DNA from 4 places in the Virgibacillus byunsanensis genome. Region 4 is predicted to be linked to each of the others. Evidence: riboswitches for the same ligand, from Rfam matches in the RefSeq annotation. Region 4 holds a riboswitch; each other region holds the start of a gene.
What was found. Region 4 has a riboswitch for cyclic di-GMP ahead of ACFQ3N_RS02770 (DUF192 domain-containing protein). Riboswitches for the same ligand answer to the same signal wherever they lie in the genome.
Positions count from the first base shown of each region.

Region 1: linked by a shared signal. The riboswitch ahead of ACFQ3N_RS20170 (EAL domain-containing protein) and the one ahead of ACFQ3N_RS02770 (DUF192 domain-containing protein) in region 4 are both predicted to bind cyclic di-GMP.
Region 2: linked by a shared signal. The riboswitch ahead of ACFQ3N_RS16655 (YolD-like family protein) and the one ahead of ACFQ3N_RS02770 (DUF192 domain-containing protein) in region 4 are both predicted to bind cyclic di-GMP.
Region 3: linked by a shared signal. The riboswitch ahead of ACFQ3N_RS06820 (prepilin-type N-terminal cleavage/methylation domain-containing protein) and the one ahead of ACFQ3N_RS02770 (DUF192 domain-containing protein) in region 4 are both predicted to bind cyclic di-GMP.

Region 1 is NZ_JBHTKJ010000076.1:26,188-31,882, forward strand. It holds gene ACFQ3N_RS20155 (alkaline phosphatase family protein) at 1-1,229, shown strand, start outside; gene sda (sporulation histidine kinase inhibitor Sda) at 1,402-1,695, opposite strand; gene ACFQ3N_RS20165 (PilZ domain-containing protein) at 1,872-2,408, opposite strand; gene ACFQ3N_RS20170 (EAL domain-containing protein) at 2,411-3,139, opposite strand; cyclic di-GMP riboswitch class I at 3,205-3,287, opposite strand; gene ACFQ3N_RS20175 (helix-turn-helix transcriptional regulator) at 3,320-3,451, opposite strand; gene ACFQ3N_RS20180 (hypothetical protein) at 3,487-3,678, opposite strand; gene ACFQ3N_RS20185 (IS3 family transposase) at 4,143-4,349, opposite strand; gene ACFQ3N_RS20190 (SulP family inorganic anion transporter) at 5,112-5,695, opposite strand, start outside.
Region 2 is NZ_JBHTKJ010000053.1:48,721-54,415, reverse strand. It holds gene ACFQ3N_RS16670 (transporter substrate-binding domain-containing protein) at 1-747, shown strand, start outside; gene ACFQ3N_RS16665 (amino acid ABC transporter permease) at 825-1,490, shown strand; gene ACFQ3N_RS16660 (amino acid ABC transporter ATP-binding protein) at 1,491-2,213, shown strand; cyclic di-GMP riboswitch class I at 2,691-2,775, shown strand; gene ACFQ3N_RS16655 (YolD-like family protein) at 2,961-3,269, shown strand; gene ACFQ3N_RS16650 (acetamidase/formamidase family protein) at 3,425-4,360, opposite strand; gene ACFQ3N_RS16645 (excisionase family DNA-binding protein) at 4,491-4,721, shown strand; gene ACFQ3N_RS16640 (RluA family pseudouridine synthase) at 4,800-5,695, shown strand, end outside.
Region 3 is NZ_JBHTKJ010000013.1:34,206-39,900, reverse strand. It holds gene ACFQ3N_RS06830 (type IV pilus twitching motility protein PilT) at 1-837, shown strand, start outside; gene ACFQ3N_RS06825 (type II secretion system F family protein) at 844-2,040, shown strand; cyclic di-GMP riboswitch class II at 2,095-2,178, shown strand; gene ACFQ3N_RS06820 (prepilin-type N-terminal cleavage/methylation domain-containing protein) at 2,216-2,566, shown strand; gene ACFQ3N_RS06815 (prepilin peptidase) at 2,669-3,421, shown strand; gene pilM (type IV pilus biogenesis protein PilM) at 3,434-4,339, shown strand; gene ACFQ3N_RS06805 (PilN domain-containing protein) at 4,356-4,898, shown strand; gene ACFQ3N_RS06800 (hypothetical protein) at 4,891-5,418, shown strand; gene ACFQ3N_RS06795 (hypothetical protein) at 5,525-5,695, shown strand, end outside.
Region 4 is NZ_JBHTKJ010000007.1:225,953-231,647, reverse strand. It holds gene ACFQ3N_RS02790 (pilus assembly protein TadG-related protein) at 1-775, opposite strand, end outside; gene ACFQ3N_RS02785 (TadE/TadG family type IV pilus assembly protein) at 786-1,157, opposite strand; gene ACFQ3N_RS02780 (A24 family peptidase) at 1,154-1,669, opposite strand; gene ACFQ3N_RS02775 (Flp family type IVb pilin) at 1,759-1,938, opposite strand; gene ACFQ3N_RS02770 (DUF192 domain-containing protein) at 1,967-2,311, opposite strand; cyclic di-GMP riboswitch class I at 2,543-2,626, opposite strand; gene ACFQ3N_RS02765 (O-antigen ligase family protein) at 2,871-4,154, opposite strand; gene ACFQ3N_RS02760 (DUF6612 family protein) at 4,378-5,295, shown strand; gene ACFQ3N_RS02755 (hemerythrin domain-containing protein) at 5,316-5,695, shown strand, end outside.

The DNA of each region.
Region 1 (5,695 bases), on a different contig from region 4:
AAGATGAGAATCGATTGGTCAACTATGGAAGTGGGAAGATGGAAGTTTTCCAAATCGGTATCAAACAAGTGTTAAATGATAACATTTCAAACTTAAATCAGAAGCATTTAAGTGAAGACATTGAAACCATCTATGAAAACCTAGATAAAAGAGGAGAACGTTCTGCATCGGTTAACGGACTCGTGTATCGTGGGAATCAAACACATAACCTGCATGTTCCAAAAATAGCTTCTGGTTTCAACCTAATCTCTGATAACGCAACCGTGAAAGGGCCACCTATGTTATCGATGGGGGTACTGTCTCAATTTAGTCCAGATAACGATTCCCATAATAAAGTCTGGCAAGGTCTGGGACTAAATGATGCTTTTACTGCTGAGGAGATAAAATACCTTACTCAAGAGAATAGTCTGCCCACTTTTACGCTTGGCTATTTTCCAGATCTCGATCACCAAGTTCACAACCATGGACCAATGGATCTAAAAGGAATTGAAGAAGCCGATCAACATCTACAGACAATTCTTGATTCCTATCCAACTTGGGAGGAAACGTTAGAAAATATGACTCTGATTGTATATGGAGATAGCGCTCAATCAGAAATTGGTGAGGACCGAACGGAATCCATCATAGATTTGACAACACTTTCTGAGAAGTACCAGGTTTCCAAGCTAGGAGAGCCCATCAGTAAAACAGATCAGGTTGTGTTGGCCGTCAATGAACGAATGGCTTATATTAATTTATTAGATGATGAAGTAACGTATAGTGAAATGATCTCCGATTTAATAGGAGACCCCAGGATCGAATTTATTTCGTGGAAAGACCTTGAAGGTAACCATGTTTCAGCTCAGAATTCGGATGGTAAACTTACTTTTAGGCCTGATGGAGTTTATACGGATCTATATGATCAGTCGTGGGATATAAGTGGTGATTTTTCCATATTAGATATTGCTATGAATGACCAAAGCGAAATAACGTACGGTGATTTTCCTGACGGTCTCGCTAGATTACACGGAGCCCTTCATTCTCATAAAGGACGTTATCTGATAATCGATGCAAAGCCCGGGTATGAATTCGTTGGTGAACATTCCCCTACCCACCTTGGCGGAGCCGGACATGGTTCATTACATGCAAAAGATTCCCTTACCCCCATGATTATCGCTGGAACCGACACACAGCCAAAATTTAAACGTATTGTGGACTTTAAGGAATGGTTATTGGAAATAACGAGGTAATAAACGTAACCTCTTTGAGGCACTTAATTAAACTAATGAACTTTAATAAATAACATACCTTACACAAGTTATGTTACATCCTCTAAAATTACTTATTTAATTTAAAGCCCATAACTACAGCCTCTTCCATAAAATTTAGCAATTTGAAGAAAATAGCTATTTCCTTCAAAATCTATTTTAATTTATAGAAGTTAATTCCTCTTCTATTTAATTCCTCTTTGAGTAATGTTAGAAAATTATTATCAAGTTTCATTTCTCTTGCTTGATAATAGGCATCGATCAGGGCATTTTTGCTTAAATGTTTCATTTCGTATTCCTCATTTTCTAATGGCTCTACTTTAACAATTCCATTAGTAAGACTGTGTTGAAGAAAATGCCTTTGATTATAAATCATATCTATCAAGTTCAAACCTAAAGATACAATGGCATTCAGAGTCTCATAAGCACGTCTTTTAATATTTTTCAAAATAATATTTCCTTTGACCGGAGTTGAGAAAGGTATTTATTGCATAATTATCTACTCTAATAAGAATTTCACTTAGGTAAAAAACCAGTATTATCGATACCTATTTAATAGTGTCATGAATAAAAAGCTAAAGTATTTTTTGCACAGGAAACTATCCTTTTATATTAAGATCATCATCAAGAAATTTTCTTCTTTCTTCTTTCTGCTTCTATTTGATTTAGCTTTACGATCAACTGTTGCTGATCTTTCATTCCAGTCTCAATAAATTGAATACCATAGGAATTCATTTTATTTTTGACATGTTCTTCTTTTCGCACAATATACCCCTTAAAGGAAAATAACTCCTCTTTCAATTCAAACTTTACTCTGATTTTTATTTTATATTTTACTGGGAAGTTATATTTACTATCAAATTTCAATCCTGTTGAGCTTACATTTTCTAGAATAGCGGTTATTTTACTGTTTTCGAGATTTTTCATTTTATCATTTTCTATTTCTATAAAAGTAACTTCACAAGGTAAATGAGAAATTTCTACTCTAAAATTTCTCCGAGGATCAGTGTTCTGTTTAGTGGGTTGTTTTCTTGAGTCATTAATTTCTTTATTCAATGATTCAATTTTTGCTCGTTGGTTGATTATAACCTTGTATCCATAAATAAAAAATACTACCAATAATACGTTCACAATTAATCCATAAATAGATAAGATAATCATTATTATCTCCCCCATCCTACAGGTGATTTCTCAGGTTCACCAAGCATATAGCCTTGGGCGAACTTTATTCCTAACAGTTTGGCGGTTGCTAGTTCAGTAGGTGTTTCAATCCCCTCTAAAATAAGTTTAATATTAAATTTTTTACAGTACTTAACTATATTCTTTACTAGCTCTTTCTTTTCCTCACATCTATCTATTTCTTTCGAGAAATATCTATCCAATTTTACAATGTTTGGTTTTAACTCAATTAACTTCTTGAAGTCATCTGGTCCTTTTCCAAAGTCATCTATCGCAAATTGAACCCCTTTTTCTTTTAAAAGACTAGTAACATTTTTTAATGTTTCTATGTCTTCCACCATTTCCGTCTCACTTATTTCTAAGACAATTGAATTAAATAGCTTTTTAAAGTGGACATCTTCAATAAATGTTATAAACTTAGGATTTACCAATGTAGAAGGGAAGATATTGGCGTATAATTTAACACCATTTTGAAATGACCGTATTTGAAAGTAATTTGTTACAGCTTTTTTTAATGAATACATATCTAATTCAAAAAGTTTTTTTATCTTATTTGCATCCTCAAAGGCATTCAATGGATTCTCATAACTTGCAGATCTAAATAGTACTTCGAAGCCACATATTCTCCAGTTAATTAAGTTATAGATTGGTTGGTAATGGTGATGAATTATTATATTATTAATTTTTTCTAAGGTTAAACTTTGATTAGCCATTAACTTCCCTCCTTTAATTACAAAAAGCAGACTCCAGAAAAGAGACTGCTTTTTGTCTCAAATTCTTCGGTAACTCGGCTGCCATAGATTCTTCATTAGGCCCGTAGTTTTGCGTCCTTATTTTTCAATAAGTTTGCTATTATCGGAAAGTGAATTATGAAATTATACTAAATATAAGGGTTATCTATACTTCAGAATAAGATCAACCTTATTTTTAACTTCCAATTTACTGTATATTTTTTTCATGTGTGCTTTGACAGTATGTATCGATATATGTATTTCTTTAGAAATCTGATCTGTGTCCGCACCAATTTTTAATAATTCTAAAACTTGCCTTTCTCGGCTAGTTAACTGTTTTTTTTTAAATCAAGTTCGCTTTCCGTATGTTTGGAGTGCGCTAAGAAGGTGTTTTTAATATTTTCTAACCTATTTATTTTCTCTTCACTAATGTCTTCACTAGATTCAGTAGTTATATCTATAGCGTGTATAAGATCCATTACTTCCTGATTTGAAAACTGATACGATGTGACAAATTTCATCATATTTCCTCCTGTTTAGCCAAAATTCCTTTAAACCCACGATACTACACCCCCATAAAAAAATATATTACTCAAAATAAGTATTTTTTTACCCTTTTAAGTTAATCAAAAGCTCTTTTGGTATTTAATTTCTTACTTGTATGTCATTAGTTGCTTCCTCAATGTGTACCCTGTGGGCATCCTTTTTATCACTTTCCATAAGTACAATGATTTCACTTGTATATTATCGAATTCTTTACCATGATCGGTATGAAACATTTGCATCGTATAGGGATTGAAATTGATATTCGCTATCGCCTGATCTACAAGCTCTGCCGTTTTATTGGTTCTAGCACTATGACCGATAATTTACGATTAAATAGATCAATAAACAGACGTAATGCCACTTTCCGTCTACACGTGCATACGTTAGATCGCTGACAACAACAGCTAATTCCTGATCTTGATTAAATTCACGCTGGAGTTCATTTTGATAGGTGCTTCATTCCAGCTTTCCTTATGTACCTTAAATTGAGCCACAGTATAGTTCGAAGCAAATCCTGTTTGCTCCATGATAGGCTGATTTTTCGACGAGAAACCGTATATTCCTGTTTCTCTAACTCAATCTTAATCTTGCGTGTTCCATAGTTATTTTTGCTTTCTTTAAATATCGTTTCAATTACTGCTTCCAACTCTTGCTCCCGACTGTTTGTGAATCTCTTACCATTACATTACTTGGTAATAGCACGTACTTTGTGGGACTTCCGGGACTTCGCACATTGCTGATACTGGATAGTTGTGAGCATTATATCTGTTAGTGTAGTGAAGCACTATTTAAATTAACCGTTACTCCCTTTACTGAATGAAAAATATAAATTGATAAATAATATCCTTCTTAATCTTTAATGTAACTACCAAAAGACTCCTAGAAAAAGCAACCGATATTTCCCTTTGTAATGTGACATATTTAATATCAACAAGTGACATTTGTGACTTATTTATTTTGAGCATGTCTTTTAAATTGCAATAGACTTAAACGACCACCTGCTAAAGCAGGTGGTCGTTTAAGTAATTCCAATTGGGCTCGAACCAACGACCTCATGTTATATTAAAATCAATTTAGGAAATTAAAATGAAGCTAGGAAAAATATGTTAGCAAATTGGTTAGCAAGTGGAGTATTTAGCCCAGACTGCGCCCTCTTGTTTCGTGAAATTTTTTTAGTCCTTCCTTCTCACTATCCGTAATGTAAATAACTAGTTTATGAGTATTATTGAGAAGATTAATATTGCCAAACAGTTGAATTTCATCAACTTTTCTTTAACATTTACCGCTTCTAATAATAGTTCACTTTCAAATTTTTGGTGAATTCCTTCATAAACTCTTTAAATGTAGATGATGAATGAATTTTAAATTCCATCTCGATATCCTCTATAGTGCTTTTTCAAATACCCGTTTATGGCTTTTGAGCAGTAGAGAGAAAAGCTCCCCCACTAATCTCCTTTTGTCCAACAAGATGTCCTTCTCTTTTCTCAGTTCCTTGAGAAAGCTGCTGACATTCATGAAAAGCAAAGTGCTTGCAACCCAAACATGAATTTTTCTCAATTACCAACATGGCATCATTAATAGCTTCCCCTGTATGATGATAAAAGTTTTTCTCTCCAATTTCCTCATACAGTCCAGATTTTTTTAAGGTATCTTCTAATTCATAAGTGACGCCTGAAAGAAGAAGAATGCCACCACTTCTCTTAAAATGTTGGATGATATTTCTTAAATGTGCCTCTCCCGTTGTATCCATCAAAGGCACCCTTCCCATTCGTAGGATTAAGACTTTCGGTTTGTAATGAATCGTCTCCATAATCTGTTGTTCAAACATTTGAGCAGCACCAAAGAATAGCGGACCTTCAATGGTAAAAATACTAATTTGTGGGCAATCATGGGCATCATTAACCACATGAGATTGAACGCTTCTTTTTTCTTGAGTATGGTCTGGAAGTACTTTAGAAACAACCAATATGTTACTCATTCGCTTAGCAAATA
Region 2 (5,695 bases), on a different contig from region 4:
GCAATTATTTCTATTGGAGTACTTGTGGCCTGTGGAACAAGTGAAAGCGGTGGCGATGGAGATGGTGAAACTTATTCAGTTGCAACCGATTCTAATTTCCAACCGTTTGAGTATAAGAACCCTGATACAGGTGAAATGGAAGGTTTTGATATTGAATTAATCGAAGCTATCGCAGAAGAATCCGGGTTTGACATTGAATTTGAAACAATGGAATTTGATGGGTTACTTGCTTCCATGCGAACCAGTAAAAATGATATAGGTATCGCTGGTATCTCTATTACGGAGGAGCGCGAGGAGTTCATCGATTTCTCAGACAAGTATTATGATTCTGGTTTAATCCTTGCTGTACCTGCGGATTCTGATATTGAATCAATAGAAGATGTAGGTGGATTAACAGTTGGGGCACGTCAAGGGTCTACAAGTAACGACTATTTAAAAGATAATACGGATGCTGAGGTTGAGGCATATCCAGAGATTGTAACTGCGTATATGGATTTGGAAAGAGGACGTCTGGACGCAGTGTTATATGATTTGCCAAACGTACAGTATTATATTAAAGAAAATGCTCCAGATGAATTAAAAACAGTAGGTAACGTACTAGAAGGTCAACCATATGGAATTGCATTACCAGAGGGATCTGACCTTGTTGATCCAGTTAATGAAGGGTTAGCAGCGATAAAAGAAAATGGAACTTATGCAGAGATCTATGAAAAGTGGTTCGGTACAGCACCACCTGAAACAGAATAATCAACTAAATAGACTAAAAATCAAGCGTAACAAGTCATTGCTTGTTACGCTGTTTTATTAAGGAGAGATCTAGAAGAATGATCTATACAACGTTTATGGATTCAGCATATGTTCAAAGTTTGCCATTTTTAATAGATGGCCTGAAAATTACCGTAATGATTACAGTTATTGGTCTGTTCTTTGGGATGATTATTGGATCCTTAGCTGGTTTGGGGAAACTCTCTAAAAACAAATTTATTCGAGGGTTTTGGTCGGTTTATGTCGAGGTTGTTCGAGGGACACCGATACTGGCACAAGCACTATTTCTTTATTATGGTGTTTCCGAAGATTTAATTGGCTTAAATATAACTTCCTTTACTGCAGGTGTTATTGCAATTGCAGTTAACGCCGGTGCATATATTGCTGAAATTGTCCGCGGTGCCGTATATTCTATTGATAAAGGGCAGCATGAAGCAGGACGGTCAATGGGGTTAACTGAAAATCAAACAATGCGTTATATTATTTGGCCTCAAGCTTTTAAGCGAATGATCCCCCCTCTTGGAAACCAATTTATTATTAGTTTAAAGGATACATCCGTATTTTCTGTTATCGTAGTACACGATGTCGTGTTTATGGCAAAAGAATATTACAATACTACATTTGAAATATTTGAAACACTCGTCATGGTTTGTTTACTTTACTTATGTATCACGGTGCCAACAGCACTCTATTTAAACAGACTAGAAAGGAAGCTGGATGTCTAAATGATTACAGTAAAAGAATTACACAAATCGTTCGGTGATTTAGAGGTATTAAAAGGAATTGACGCTAAAGTAGATGAGAGTGAAGTGGTGTGTGTGATAGGGCCCTCGGGCTCTGGGAAAAGTACTTTCCTTAGGTGCATCAACCTTCTTGAGGATATAACTGCAGGGGAAATTACGATTGACGGTGAAATGTTAACGGATCCCAATGTCAATATTAATGAAGTACGTTCTCAAGTAGGAATGGTATTTCAACATTTTAATCTATTTCCACATAAAACGGTTTTAGAAAATATCACGCTCGGTCCAACTAAGGTGAAGAATCTTTCTGAACAAGAAGCTAAAGACGTTGCCCTGCCACTTCTCGATAAAGTAGGATTGTCTGATAAAGCAGATGATTATCCTGATAGTCTTTCGGGTGGGCAGAAACAACGTGTGGCTATTGCTAGATCACTCGCTATGAATCCTAAAGTTATGCTGTTTGATGAGCCTACTTCTGCTCTTGACCCAGAACTTGTTGGAGATGTTCTTGAAGTAATGAAAGATTTAGCTGAAGAAGGTATGACTATGGTTGTAGTTACTCATGAAATGGGCTTTGCTAAGGAAGTGGGAGACCGTGTATTATTCATGGATGAAGGAATTATTATGGAAGAAGGGGATCCGCAACAAATTTTTGACAACCCTCAAAATCCTAGGACCCAATCATTCTTAAGTAAAATCTTATAAATTTAAACACAAAGGCAAATACTATACTTGAACTAAAAATCATAAATTGGAAAGTATAATAATAAGGTCTTTATGATGAAACTGATAAATGACTCCAGAATTGTTCTGGAGTCATTTTATCTTTAATCCCCATTGATAACTTCCATGTATAAGTGACACTGTAATGATAAATTTTGTAACATTATAAATAAATTAGCTTTTAAGGGAGTTAGGGTTTTTCAGAATAATATATAACATTATAGCTGATGTTAATGTCGTTTACACAAAGCTGCATATTCCTTTAGAGAGTACTTAATATTCATTAATAATTGCATTATCTAACCTTAGTTCGAAAATATTTTTAGATGACGGTTATGAATTTAATTGTAATGTAGAGGTTGATTAACGCCGGTAAATGTATGTGTTGAATAATGCTTTATAAACTGATAATATAAGTTAGGTTGTATAGTTATATTTACCTACAATAATCATAAATACCTACGAAAATGGCAAACTTATTGAAAAGTAAGGTCGCAAAGCCACGGGTCTAAAGTTTTTGAACTATGATCGCCGGGTCGCCGAAAAAGGTTGGATAAAACATTAATAGTTTATTATGTTTCTACATAATTTAACAAATTAAGTCCACCATTTTTGGTGGGCTATTTTTATGTATAATTCCGTACATGATGAAGAAGGGTGTTTATATGAAATGTAGATAGATGCGAGAGGCTTAAGAACAACTAATTTAAATAAAAGAGGAATGAAGAAATGTTTAATTATCATGGGGACAGTAGGCGATACAGTGTATTATTTTTACCCTATCAACGAAATTCTGATAAGAAAAATCTTGTAAGAGATGAAGGTCAATTACTTAATATTAACAGTGCATTAGTCCGTGCTATTCGAGAAAACTTATTAATAGAAGTAAAATACTACGCATATCATAATCCTAAAATAGCCATTGGGAAGATAGCCCATGTAGATAATACACTTCAGATTATTCAGATAGAAAGTGAGAATACAATTGATATTAACATGGATGATGTTGTGGGCATAAAGACATATAAATTTGCGTAATATGTGGGAGCTTCAAGATTCGATCCAATGCGAATCTTTTTTAGAGGAGCCTGTAGATAATTATTGACTGTGTAAGCCGTGTCCAGCTCCAGCGCCTTTGTTCTGTGTATAAAGGAGCAAAAACGGCTCCAGTTTCCCAGAGCTGTTTCTGTTATTTACCGTATTGCACCATGTGGAAGGATCGCATGTACACCTTTCACACCGTTTACAACCTGTGTAATGTGCAGATCAACAGTAGCACTGGCTAAAGCGGTTGCTTCTTTTTTAGTTATGTTGTGGAATTGTTGGATCAGTAGGATCATTTCATCAAGCGCTACAGCAGTTGCTTCATTTAAATCTTCATGGAATCCAAATGTTATCCATCCACTAGGTGTCATTGCCCTTGGTGTATTTAATTTCACATCATCTCTAAGGTTTAACGTAATATCCACCAAGTCCATTGGACATTCGATAGCAGTTCCTGAGACCTCACCATCACCTTGGGCAGCATGTCCATCCCCAACGGAAAATAATGCCTCATCAACTGAGATCGGCAAAAATAGACTGCTCCCTCGTACTAGCTCTTTACAATCAATATTTCCACCACAATTGCGAGGCGGGGCTGTTGTGTGGATGCCAGGTTCTGCTGGTGCTACACCCATTAAACCCATAAATGGTTGCAGGCCAACCTGGAATTGCCTTTCACCAATATGGCTACTTCCTACCATAGTAGTTGGACTTAGCTCCCAGTCAAGTTGAATTTTCTCTGTATCTGTTAAGCCTAGCTTTTCATTTTGCCAGCTTTTGAATCCTCCAGACCAGTTTTGTCCATACCATCCAGGAACAATGTCATTCAACTTAACTTCTAGCACCATACCAGGTTTTGCACCCCGTATTGCAATTGGTCCAATTATGGGGTGACCAGGTTTTTCTTCATTTTCCCTAGAGGTAAAAAACGTTCGCTCTTTTCCCTTTGATGGAGAGTAACCCCACTGAATATCCAGTGTTGTTAATCGAACAGAATCACCTGAATCAATTGTCAAGATAGATTGATAGTCTTTGCTGAAAGATCCGTGGAAGTTTTGTTTGTCTAATTTCAAATTATGTATCAATGATTGTGCCACTCCTTGTAAGTTTAATCTGTAATACAGTAATTTTATCATGAGATGATCATTGTTGTTAGTATAGTTTATTCGTTGATGATAAAATAATAGTAATGATAAACACGAAAGGAACTGTATTATGTACCTAAGTATACAGGAAACAGCGGAATTTTTATCTACAGAAGAATCAAAAATTAAAGCACTTATTGTAAATAATCGCATTCGTGCTATTTACGATGGTGAACAGTACCTTGTTAATAAGGAACAGTTTACTACACATCTTGAGCAAGTTGAGAAATACCGTAAAATGATTCAGGATTATCTCAATGAGCCTATTCCAGAAGATATTGACGTAAAGGATGAGGATTAGATTTGCATGTAGATTAAATAAACTTTATGTTAAGTACAAGTATACGCAGTATTTTTTTAAATAGAGGAGTTTTAATAAATGCCTAAAAAACATCGAACAACAAACAAGAAAATAGCTAACTCTCTTATATATACAGTGGAAGAACAATCAGAATTACTTCCTTTTTTATTAAAGTCGATGTCAAATCGTAGTCGGAATTCAGTTAAATCCATTCTTACACGTGGACAGGTTACCATTGATGACCATATTGAAACACAGCACAATTATGTCCTAGAACCAGGACAGACAGTGACCATTTTAAAAAATAAGGAAGCAGTAAAAGAAAGTGCCTTAATCGGGATGTCCATCCTTTATGAAGATGATGATATTATCGTGATCAAGAAAGAAGCTGGGTTACTTTCCATTGCAACAGAGAAAGAAAAACATCGAACAGCACTTCATCAATTAATGGAGCATGTTCGTCTAGAAAACCCACAAAACAGAGTTTTTGTCGTTCATCGACTAGATAAAGATACATCCGGGGTTATGATGTTTGCTAAAAGTGAACAAGTAAAGCGCAAATTACAAGACGCTTGGAAGGAAAATGTAAAAGAACGCACGTATGTTGCACTCGTTGAAGGGGAAGTAAAGAAACAAAAAGGTTATATTTCATCGTGGTTAAAAGAGAGTACTACGCATTTAGTGTATTCAAGCCCTAACAAATATGATGGACAGCATGCAATCACACATTATAAATTGCTGCAATCCAATAAGGATTTTTCTTTGGTAGAGGTTCAATTAGAAACGGGACGGAAAAACCAAATCCGTGTTCATATGCAGGACTTAGGTAATCCTGTCGTTGGGGATAAAAAATATGGTTCGAAAACGAATGAAATTGGTAGACTTGGACTGCATGCGAAAGTATTATCATTTAGCCACCCTACAACAGGACAATTATTGCGATTCGTTGCAGATGTACCAAAGTCTTTTCTAAC
Region 3 (5,695 bases), on a different contig from region 4:
AAACGTGAACTGGATTTTTCATACGGAATAAGAGGGTTATCAAGATTTCGGATCAATACCTTCTATCAACGTGGTGAATTATCGCTTGCAATCAGGATTATACCAACGAGAGTCCCTTCCGTTGAAGAGCTGGATTTACCACAAATTGTGAAACAAATGGTTCATGAGCCACAGGGGTTAGTACTTGTTACAGGGCCTACTGGAAGTGGTAAAAGCACAACACTTGCTTCGATGATAAATTATATGAATAAAACGATGAACAAACATATTATTACCCTTGAAGACCCCATTGAATATATGCATAAACATGATCAATCCATTATTGATCAACGGGAAATTGGGTTTGATACAAATAGTTTTGCAGGGGGACTAAGAGCAAGTTTACGACAAGATCCGGATGTTATTCTAGTAGGAGAGATGCGGGACTTAGAAACAATTTCCACAGCAATTACAGCTGCTGAAACTGGTCATTTGGTTTTAGGAACATTACATACAACGGACGCAGTTTCTACCATCGAACGTATTATTGATGTATTTCCTCCAGGTCAACAAACACAGATACGGATTCAACTATCAACCATTTTAAAGGCTGTTATTTCTCAGCGACTACTTATAACGAAAGATAATATGGGTCGCAATGTAGCAACTGAAATATTGATCAATACACCAGCAGTTAAAAATCTAATTCGAAACGAAAAGCTGCATCAAGTTCAGAATGTATTACAAACATCTAAAGAACAAGGTATGCACACTCTAGAAATGGATCTTAAACGTTTACTCCAGGATGATAAAATTTCGCTGGACACTGCTGCTCCTTTTATGCGGGAAAGGAGTTAATCATGAATGAATTACCAATATACTGGTAAAAAAACCTCAGGACAAAAAATAACAGGAAAAGTAGAAGCGGATTCCAAAAAGGATGCACTTGTAGAGCTTGAAAATAGTGGTTTAATAGTTTTTGAGATTGCAGAGGCGAAAACATGGAATAGAGATATTGTACTGAACAAAAAGGTTAATAATAAAGAGTTTGTCATCTTTCTTAGACAATATTCCACTTTAATTCATGCAGGGATTTCGATTTCGGAAGCTACAAAAACCATGTTTAGGCAAACTGAAAGTAAAGTTTTAAAACTTGCACTTATCGACATGGATAAACAATTAGATCAAGGTCAATCACTTTCAAAGGCTGTAGAACGTCATCCAAAAGTGTTCCCGTCACTACTTGTCAATATGATTAACGCAGGAGAAGCTAGTGGTAAATTGGATGACATTCTTAATCAAATGGCAGATTACTATGAAAAGGAATATCGCAATAAACAAAAGGTCGTGTCGGCGTTAATTTATCCAGGTGTAGTAGGAGTTATAACGCTGGTACTTAGTATATTTTTATTAGTTTTTATTGTGCCACAATTTGTCAGTATGTTTCATTCACTTGGTGAGGAGGTCCCTCCGTATACACGATTTATTTTAAATTTAAGTGATTGGCTTCGTTCGTTTTGGTGGGTATTCGTTATATTAATGGCATTGGGGATTGTTATTTACAAGTATGTGATACAATTTGACAGTCTCATTTATCGAATAGATAGAATTAAAATGAAGTTTCCTTTCCTAGGAGCTCTGGTTCATAAAGGTGCAATGGTTCGAATGACACAAACGTTAAGTACATTGGTTAATAGTGCTGTACCTATTTTACAATCGGTAGAAATCACCGAAAAAGTTGTTGGTAATAGGGTGATTCAAGATGTTCTTGAGCAGGCAAGGAAGTCATTGGAGGTAGGCGAGTCGATTACGATACCCATGAAAGATCATTGGGCGTTCCCTGCTTTAGTTACACAGATGATTAAAATCGGTGAAAAAACCGGGACATTAGATCAAATGCTTTCAAAAGCCGCTGAATTCTACGAAGAAGAATTAGATCAGTTGTCTACGAGAATTAAAACATTGATTGAGCCTTTGATGATAATCATATTAACTGTAATAGTTGGAGGTATTATCACAGCAGTGGTTATACCGATGTTTTCGTTGTTTGAAACTTTTTGAATGGTATAGAAATTCATAGATATTTGTCAAGTAATGTATTATAATGGAAATAGAACTTTAGTAGGATACTTTGATAGACTATCTTCATTTGGGCACTTGGTTAGTCAGGAGTACGTAGTACAACCGACCAGCTATGGTATGAAATTTTTATGCTTTAAAAAGGTGGGAATAATTTATGCTAACACGCATGAAAAAGATATTGAAAAGGGAAAAAGGATTCACTTTAGTAGAGTTATTGGCAGTTATCGCTATTTTAGCAATTATTACGGCAATCGCAGTACCGACTATTGGGAATGTTATTGGAGATTCTGAGGAAAAGGCACATGAGGCTAATGTTAAATTAATAGAAAATGCTGCTAGATTAGCATATATTGGTGGTTTAGATGAAGTTCAAGACGGTAATGTTACAATTAACGAACTTGTTGAGAATGATTATTTAGATGATGTACCTCAAGATGTTGGTGACCACGAATATAATGAAGATCATGTGATTAATAATGTTTCAGAATCTGGTGCTACATTTTGATGTTAAAATTGGTTTTATCTGAAAAAGTAGTACGGTGAATAATGACGCCCATGCAATTTTGTTGCAGGGCGTTTTATCTTATAGGGACAGGAGCTTTATTACATGGATACAGTAATAATCTTATTTTTCTTCCTACTTGGCCTAATCTTCGGCTCATTCTTCAATGTAGTCGGCTTACGCTTACCACAAAATCAACCCTTCGCGAACGATCGATCAATTTGCCCACACTGTAACCATACACTCTCATGGTATGAACTCATTCCGGTTTTATCCTACATATTTCAGGGTGGGAAGTGTCGCCATTGTAAAGGGGAAATATCGTTTATTTATCCTGTGATGGAGCTAACGACTGGATTATTATTTGCATATAGTTATGTTACGATTGGCTTAAAGATAGAATTAATTGTAGCATTACTATTAATTTCAATGCTTGTTATAATAATCGTTTCTGATATGACATACATGCTCATACCAAATAAGGTATTACTGTTCTTCTTACCTCTATTTATCATCATGCGCTTTATACAACCACTTGATCCATGGTGGACTTCCATTGCAGGGGCGCTAGTAGGCATTGCCACTATTGCAATTGTAATTATGATAAGCCGTGGGGGTATGGGAGCCGGAGATATGAAGTTGTTTGGTGTTCTAGGGATTGTGTTAGGGATCGATAAAGTATTACTAGCCTTTTTCCTCTCTTGTGTGATCGGAGCTCTAGTAGGCATGATATTGCTGGTATTTAAACTAATTAATCGTAAGCAGCCAATTCCTTTTGGTCCATATATTGTTATAGCAACATGGATTACATATTTTTATGGTGAATCCATCATTAATTGGTATTTTAATTTAGTATAAGCAGGTGGCAACATGGGATATTTGAATAATGGCAGAGTAAATATAGTAATAACAAATCGTCTTTTGCGTTTCACCTACCATAAAAATCCTTCAGCAGAGGGATTGGTTACACATGGTGAGGTAGAGCTTCCAGAAGGCACTATTAAGGATGGAACAATTGTTAATAAATCAGCACTATTAGAAGTCATCCATCAACTAGTTCGTAAACATAAATGGAAGCGGAAAAAACTTATATTTGCTGTTCCAGATGATACGGTTGTTATTCGACAGTTGCAAATTCCTATTTCTCTAACGAAAGAAGAATCAATTTCTTATGTAAACACACAAATAGGGAATAGTTTCTATTTGCCATTTGCAAATCCAGCACTGGACATTGAATTTTTGGGTGAAGACGAGCAAAACAGGAACATCCTTTTATTTGCTTACCCAAAGGAAAAAATCATAGCATATGAAACCGTTTTTGAGGAAGCCGGACTAAAACCAATTGCTGCCGATCTTACTACGTTGTCCGTTTATCGGTATTATTATTTGCAGCAAATGGAGGAAAAAGCTCATGTACTTCTTATTCATTGGAATCAGGATGCACTAATACTGACTGCGTTTCAGCATCATAAAGCAGTTTTTACTAGATATATGACAATAGAAGCTAATACAGAGGGAAATGAAGAAATAGCAAAAGAAATCATTAATGAATTTGTAATTGAGATTAACCGGATTATCGACTTTTATCATTTTTCCATTACAAAAGGTGAGGCAAGTATTAATAGGTTGCTTTTAACAGGTGATTTCTCTTTTTTAAATTCTGTTAAAGAAACACTTTCTGAATCAGTGACGATACCAATACAAAGCTTTGAAAAAGAAGAATTACAGTCAGCATATATCGATGTCCTTGGTTTGGCATTAAAACGAGATGTTTAAAAAGGGGTAACACAATATGAATACAGAAATCAATCTTCTGGAAAAACAACCAAATAAATATATAGCCCCAGTAGTTTTTGGTATTTTGTTTATTCTATTGATGGTAGGTATTTTTGCGTTCTTACTTATTCAAAAAAATAATTACGAAAGTCAAATTGAGAACCAGGAAAGCAAGATTGCTCAAATCAATACGTTATTAATGGAGCATCAAGAAGATACCTCCAGCGAACGAAATCTTAAACAACTAGAACAAGCCATTACTTCTTTACAAGCCGAAAAGCTACCCATTGTTGAACTATATAAACGTGTTATTGGGTTATTAACGTCTCCTCAACAATTAATTGATTACGATTTCACAGAAGAAAATGAACTCATTATGAATGCTAGCTTTGATAACCTCAATGATGTTGCAGATTTTGTAACGAGGTTACTAGAACAACCATTCATAGACGACACAGAATTAACGAGCATCAGAAACGTAGAATCAGCTTATCAAGCAACGTTAACTATTAGCTTGAATAATAAAATATTGGTAGAGGAGCTTGGTGAAAATGAATAAACAATGGACGAAAAAATATACATTTATCACAGTAGCGATAGTTGTAGCAGCTCTTTTAATCTACGGTATTACTTATTTTTCTATTATTAAGCCGATACAAAAAGAAGCAAGAACCTTAGAGCAAGAAGCAAAGATGTATGAAACACAATATGAAAGAATAACAAATGAAGATGATCGTTCATTAAATGAGGAATCTCCTGATGCAATTATGAAAATTCCAAATCTGTCATCTCCAGATAACGTGTTAAATAACCTTGAAAGTTTCGCCAGTTCAACAAATACAACGATCACATACATAGAGTCGATCACTACTGATAGATCAGAGGAATTGGAAAAAGATGGGGTTGCTAGTCAGGAATACGCTATGGATATCACTGGTGGAAATTTGGCTGATATAGATAACTTTTTAGAAGCGATGCTAGAAAGCGAACGATTATTGTTTATTGATACCATATATATTAGCAAATTAGATGAAAGTCATGATCTATCGTTAACATTTAGAGCTTTCTCAACGAAATAATACTAGCAGACAGAGTAATTTTGCAGAAAGTTACTCTGTTCTTTTGAATGATTAGTTCTTTAAGACTTCTTTTCATCATAGATTAACACCAAAAGGAGGAGTTAATTTGCGACATTATGCTATTTTACGTATATTACTTGCTGGCTTTTTTCTATATTTCGCTTGGCCAATAATTCCTGAAGCAGTCACACAAATAGAATTTATTTTCTGGGGAGGATGGCTTGCATTTTTCTTACTTGTGATTGGCTCTAATTTTGCAACACTCTTACAAATGACT
Region 4 (5,695 bases):
AATAAGCAAAGCCAGTAATTTCAACTTGCTTAACCTTACCGCCATCATCATTATATGGTTTATATACTGGAACTAATAAAATTCTAGCACAATTTCGATCATTCATGTCATCACATTGATTTATTTTTTCTTCTACTACCTCACTAGTTTTACCTGAAATATTCCCTGATTCTGTATTAACAATGTCACCAATTGCCAATTCTTCATCGAATCCATTTCGAAATGTCTCTTCATATGTTTTCGCTCCTGGGCCATCTAATCCCAAAATACCAAACTCACCATAGTCAGAGTCTCCTGAACCAACTTTTAAGAAATGTGTCTCACCGTATTCAAAATTATAATCTTCTTCAACACCTAACGGGACGGCACCTACAGCACGTCCCATGACACCAAGACCAGCTGTTGCATCAACACGTACATCTAATGTATCAATACCAAATAGCTTTAGAAATGAAAGAGGAACTGTTTTATTCAAGTTAACTTTTACACTATCTTTCATTGTAATATCTACTGGACCAAGTGTGTCTTGCTCATTGTGTTGTATGGTAATATCATCCACGATGTCTCTAACATCTTGTTCATCCTCAGAAGTTAACTCCTGTGCCCCAGATAAGACGGCTGCATTTGCTATCTTTTGCAACTCTGCTTTATTCATATAAATGGTGCCACCATCAATAGCAAGACCTGTCATTCCCATTAGACCCGTAAATGCAAATGCCACAAGGACAAGTACACTGCCACTTTGTTTTAAAAAAATTTCTTTTAACTTTTTCATGCGAATCCCCTCACTCTACACGAATAGTTGAATCAACACTAAGTTCAATTGGATCTGTAAAAAGTGGTGTTAGAGGTTGATAGGGGTATGTTAACGTTATGGTTATATATTCCCCAGACACACGCTCATCTGGTGGAGGAAGAGGTTCGACAGTCAGCTTTGTACCATCGCCGGCATTAAAGCTATTGCGAGCTTTTGTTTCAATTTCATCAAAAGTCCCCCCTAGACCTGCTACTCTTACTGATTCCTGTCCAGAAAAGTGAAGCGAAGAATATTCAAAAGTCAACTTACCCACATCGAATATACCGACTAATAATAGTAAAAGGATCGGTATAACTAACGTAAACTCGACAATTGATTGCCCTTTTTCCTCACGAATCATAGTGATCCAACTCCATTAAGCATAAATGTCATTATGGCCCCACCCGCAATCGCAACTCCATAAGGAAAGGTTGCTTGAAGCCCATCTTTGTTAGGCTTAAGAGAAGGTTTGATACCGTATCTGATGCCGCATAGTGATTTGAAGATAGCTTTAAAGCGATTGAATACACCTTTTTTAAATAGTAAAACGATTAATCCAATTACTCCGCCAATCAAACCCATATATATAGCTGAAATAAATACAAATGATGCTCCTTTAACTGCTCCAACTAAAGCTAACAGTTTGACATCACCTGCTCCCATGCCGCCCATCAGATAAGGAATCAATAGAATGCCAAGCCCAGTTAGAAAACCTAAGAAACTTTCCAAAAGACCTGACCACCCATAAAGGATTCCATTTAATAGAAAGGCAAGAAGCAATGCTGGAAAAATGACTTTATTATAAATTTTTCGTGATTTCAGGTCTGTTATGACGCTGATTACTAAAACTATTAGTAATAATCCATTTAACAAGTCAATGCTCCCCTTTCTAATGTTATTGGTTTACAAAAACAGCTTTACATGTGTAAAGCTGTTTTTGTTAAAATATAATCCTTAGATCTTTATGAACCAAATCCACCTGTAATTTTAGAAGTTACGTCACCAATAATTACTGATAGTTGGTCTCCAAAAGCAACAAGTACACCAATAGCTCCAACAGCAATTACTCCCAACACGATCGCATACTCAGTCATACCTTGTCCTTCTTCTTCTAAAAACAAGCCTTTTAATTTGTTAATCAACATAATCTCTCCCTTTATTAAAGTTTTTTTATGATATAAAAATAAGTTCATCTCCGACTTTTGTTTCCGTTCTACCAGTGGTTCCTGTTGGTAATTCAATAACAGAAACAGCGTCAGCGTAACGTCCTCCAACTTTTCCCGGAGGTAATGCTTCATCAATTGCAACTACTATGTTTGCTTTGTTTAGGTATATAATATCGATGGAGTAATTCATGAAGAACGTGTGTACGGATTGACAGGGTCTAATGTGTACACCAGTACCTGATTCAAGTTTATCCGTAAACATCAAGCCTTTTAACCTCTTAACGAAACTGTACGCTTGATTAACTGTTTCGGCGATCACTTTATCATTACTCAGGTTTACTAGCTTCAAAGATTCACCTCCATGTATATTAGAAAACTTGGCTTATCGCCAGCCTTAATGGCGAAAGCCTAAGTTGCACTGTAGATAAAAAAGTTTATACTTTATTATCTACTAAAAATAACCCCGCCTCTACCGAAAGCGGGGTTTCCAAGTGACTTCGACAATTAACAAGTTTATGCAGTCATTTATGTAAAATCCTGCCAAACTAATTCAATTATCAAATTACACTTTCCCTGATCTTTCGGTAACTGGCTAGCTGCGTGTATATTCACAGCCCCTATAGTTTTGCGTCGCCGGCTTGCACCGGGTTTGCCTTTATCGAGATTCAGAAATATTTATTTTCCGACTCATCTCTTATATGCATCATAAATCATTATGTGAATATATACATCCTACAGAAGTACTGATTTTGACAAATAAGTTCTTATATCGGTAAAGCATGGCATAAACACTGGATTCTTGCAGTATTAAATCAAGCTTAAACTAAAAGTAATGAAGAAGCCCTAAATACTATCAAAAAAATAGATCTATTTACCCAAAAACAGACTAGGTAATTTGTATAGTTTTTCTAGGTGTCTCTCTTACTCATCGAAAAAGCATAACTCATCCCCAATACCATCCAAAAAAATGGGGCGACCGTGACAACACTAACATTGAAAAATGTTTGTACTAGATAACCAATTATTGCTGCTATCAAACCGTATGCAAAGATAGCTTCGTTGCCGTTAAGTCGTTTGGCAGTTGAAAGACTACTTTTTAAAATAATAAACATTAAAGCTAAGTATACCAATAATGCTGGAACCCCTAAGGTTATGGCTGTTTCAAGATATTCATTATGGGAATTATCGTGTAATTTATTCTCTCCAGCCACCGTTGGGTAGACAATAGAAAATGTACTTGGTCCTGATCCTATTAAATAGTAATCCTTTATTAAAGGAAAAGATGTCTTCCAGAGGGTCCAACGGCCTGCTCCAGCATCACCATCATCCTCTGAAACAAGTGCGTTAGCATCCTCACCAATACTAAAAATTCTATTAAATATGTAATTGTCTTCACTAACATTAACGATGACGAGTAAGAACAATAAGCTAAAAAGCAATATAGCCCATCTCTTCCATATATCCCGTCTCTTCCAAACTAGTAAAACAGTAAGAATGAAAACACCACTAAAGGCACCAATCCAAGCACCTCTTGTCGTTGTATATAATAAGGATATAAAAAGAGTAGATACGATTATCCAGTAAATGAAGTACCCCCTGCGACTTTCTACCGAAAGATACAAAGTCATTGCAAGAATGATCACTATTACAAGGTACGTTCCAAAGTAATTGGCGTTATCAAAGACCGCCCAGCTTTTAACAAAGCTCCTATCTACTGGCTTACCTGTTAAACTATCAAGATGAAAATGCTGTACAATTCCATACACCCCAACAAAAAAGGATGCAAAGACCACCAACCGAATAATATTTACCTGCTTGTTAATAGGGATTAATATATATGTAAAAAGAAAAAGAGAAATATAGCTAAACCAAGCAATTAATCCTTGAACTTTATGTAAACCCCCGAGAAAGGAAACCATTGGATCCTGTGAAAACAGAGTGGATATACAAATAAGGAGAAAAAATAGTACGGCTAACTTCTCTCCCTTTGTCTGAAGAACACCCAGGAGTCGTTTTTCCCTAAAACATTGATAAATAAAAAAGTACCACATAATAATTACAAATAAGCTTAGATAAACTAACTTAATTAAAGTAACATAATAAATATTCCAAAAAGGTAAAACTAGAAAAGGATATGCCGTCATAAAAATTAAAATAAGTACATAATATTTTTGTTTAATTGGCCTTTGCATGATTATATTAACGCTCCTTATTCTCGTAAACTATTAAATCTCAGTATATGTTAAAGTGAATTATACATAAATTCGATATATAGAACAATGCGAATCAGAAAAAAACGTTAATTTTGGAAGATACCCTCCATTTCAAAAAGTTATACTTAAGGATACATCACAAATCACCTTAGTGTGTGGTACCTTTTTAATATGAAGAAACTACTAAAAGAGGGTGTCACTATTGAAAAGGATCATAATTTTATTAATAACGACGTGTTTATTCTTGTTAGTTGCTTGTAGCGCAGGTAATGACGAAACCGAGAACGATGTTAGTTCAGATGAAATTCAATCAAACGACCAAACACAGGAACAAAATGACGAAGAAGCTGCTGAAGAGGCGAATGAAGAAGAAAATGAGGACACAGAAGCTAGTGGTGATCCTGTTGTTACAGAGGATGTTGCGAGTATTCTTCAAAAATCTGCTGAGGCAATGGCAGGAGTAACCAGCTTTAAAGGGGTCAGTGATTTTATTGATGATAGTACATTTAATGGAACTAGAGAAAAGAGTGAAACAAACTTCACTATGGAAATAATCCTTTCTGATCCGGCTGTCATGCACGCAGATATGACTTCTGTCTCAAGCGAAACAGAAGAAGGAAGTGTAGAGATGTTCATGAAAGATGGAATGTTATATATAAACTCAGAAGAAAATTGGTATTCCATGCCAACTGATTTTGGATATGGAAATTTATATGAAGACTACAAAATGCTTGAAGATGACCAAATAGAACAATACGTAGAGCATAGCAACTCGTTTGAAGTTAGTGATAATGGGGATCATTATTTAATATCCTTTGCTGATGATAGTGAAAATTATAAATCTGTTATCATGAATTCAAGTTTTGGTGCGATAAGCGACTTATTTGAAGAACACTATGATAATATGGAAATTAGTAGTGGTACCTACGAAATTAAAATCAATAAAGAAACGTTTTTTATGACACAATACACGTATGAATACGAAGCAAACACGACAGGTGAATTAGGATCAATTGAACAATACAGTAAAGGAACTTATACACTTTCGGACTTCAATGCCTACAATGAAATTGATGTACCGGAAGAAATGATGGAAAAAGCATCGCCAATAGGAGAATAGTGGAAAAAGGAGTAATTCCAATGACTATGCGAAAAGGCATCAAGCGACACGAATCACTGAAACCTTTATCACGCCACCATATGATTGGTTTGCATTTGGCACTTAAGCTAAAGCGTGCTGGTACAGAAGAAAGTCGTTTAACAATGGAAGAAATAATGAAAGAGGCTAAAGAGTTTTGGATTCCGAATGGCCAAAACCATTTCCGGGAAGAAGAGGAAATTCTGTTACCCGCCTATGCCCAGTACGCAAATGTTAACCAACCAGAAATAATAGAAATGCTATTAGAACATGTAAAGATTCGTTCCCAAATAGAGAAGCTTCTCAACAACGATGAAAACCTGGATGCCATGCATGAATTGGGCACGTTACTAGAGTCACATATTCGAAAAGAAGAACGTGT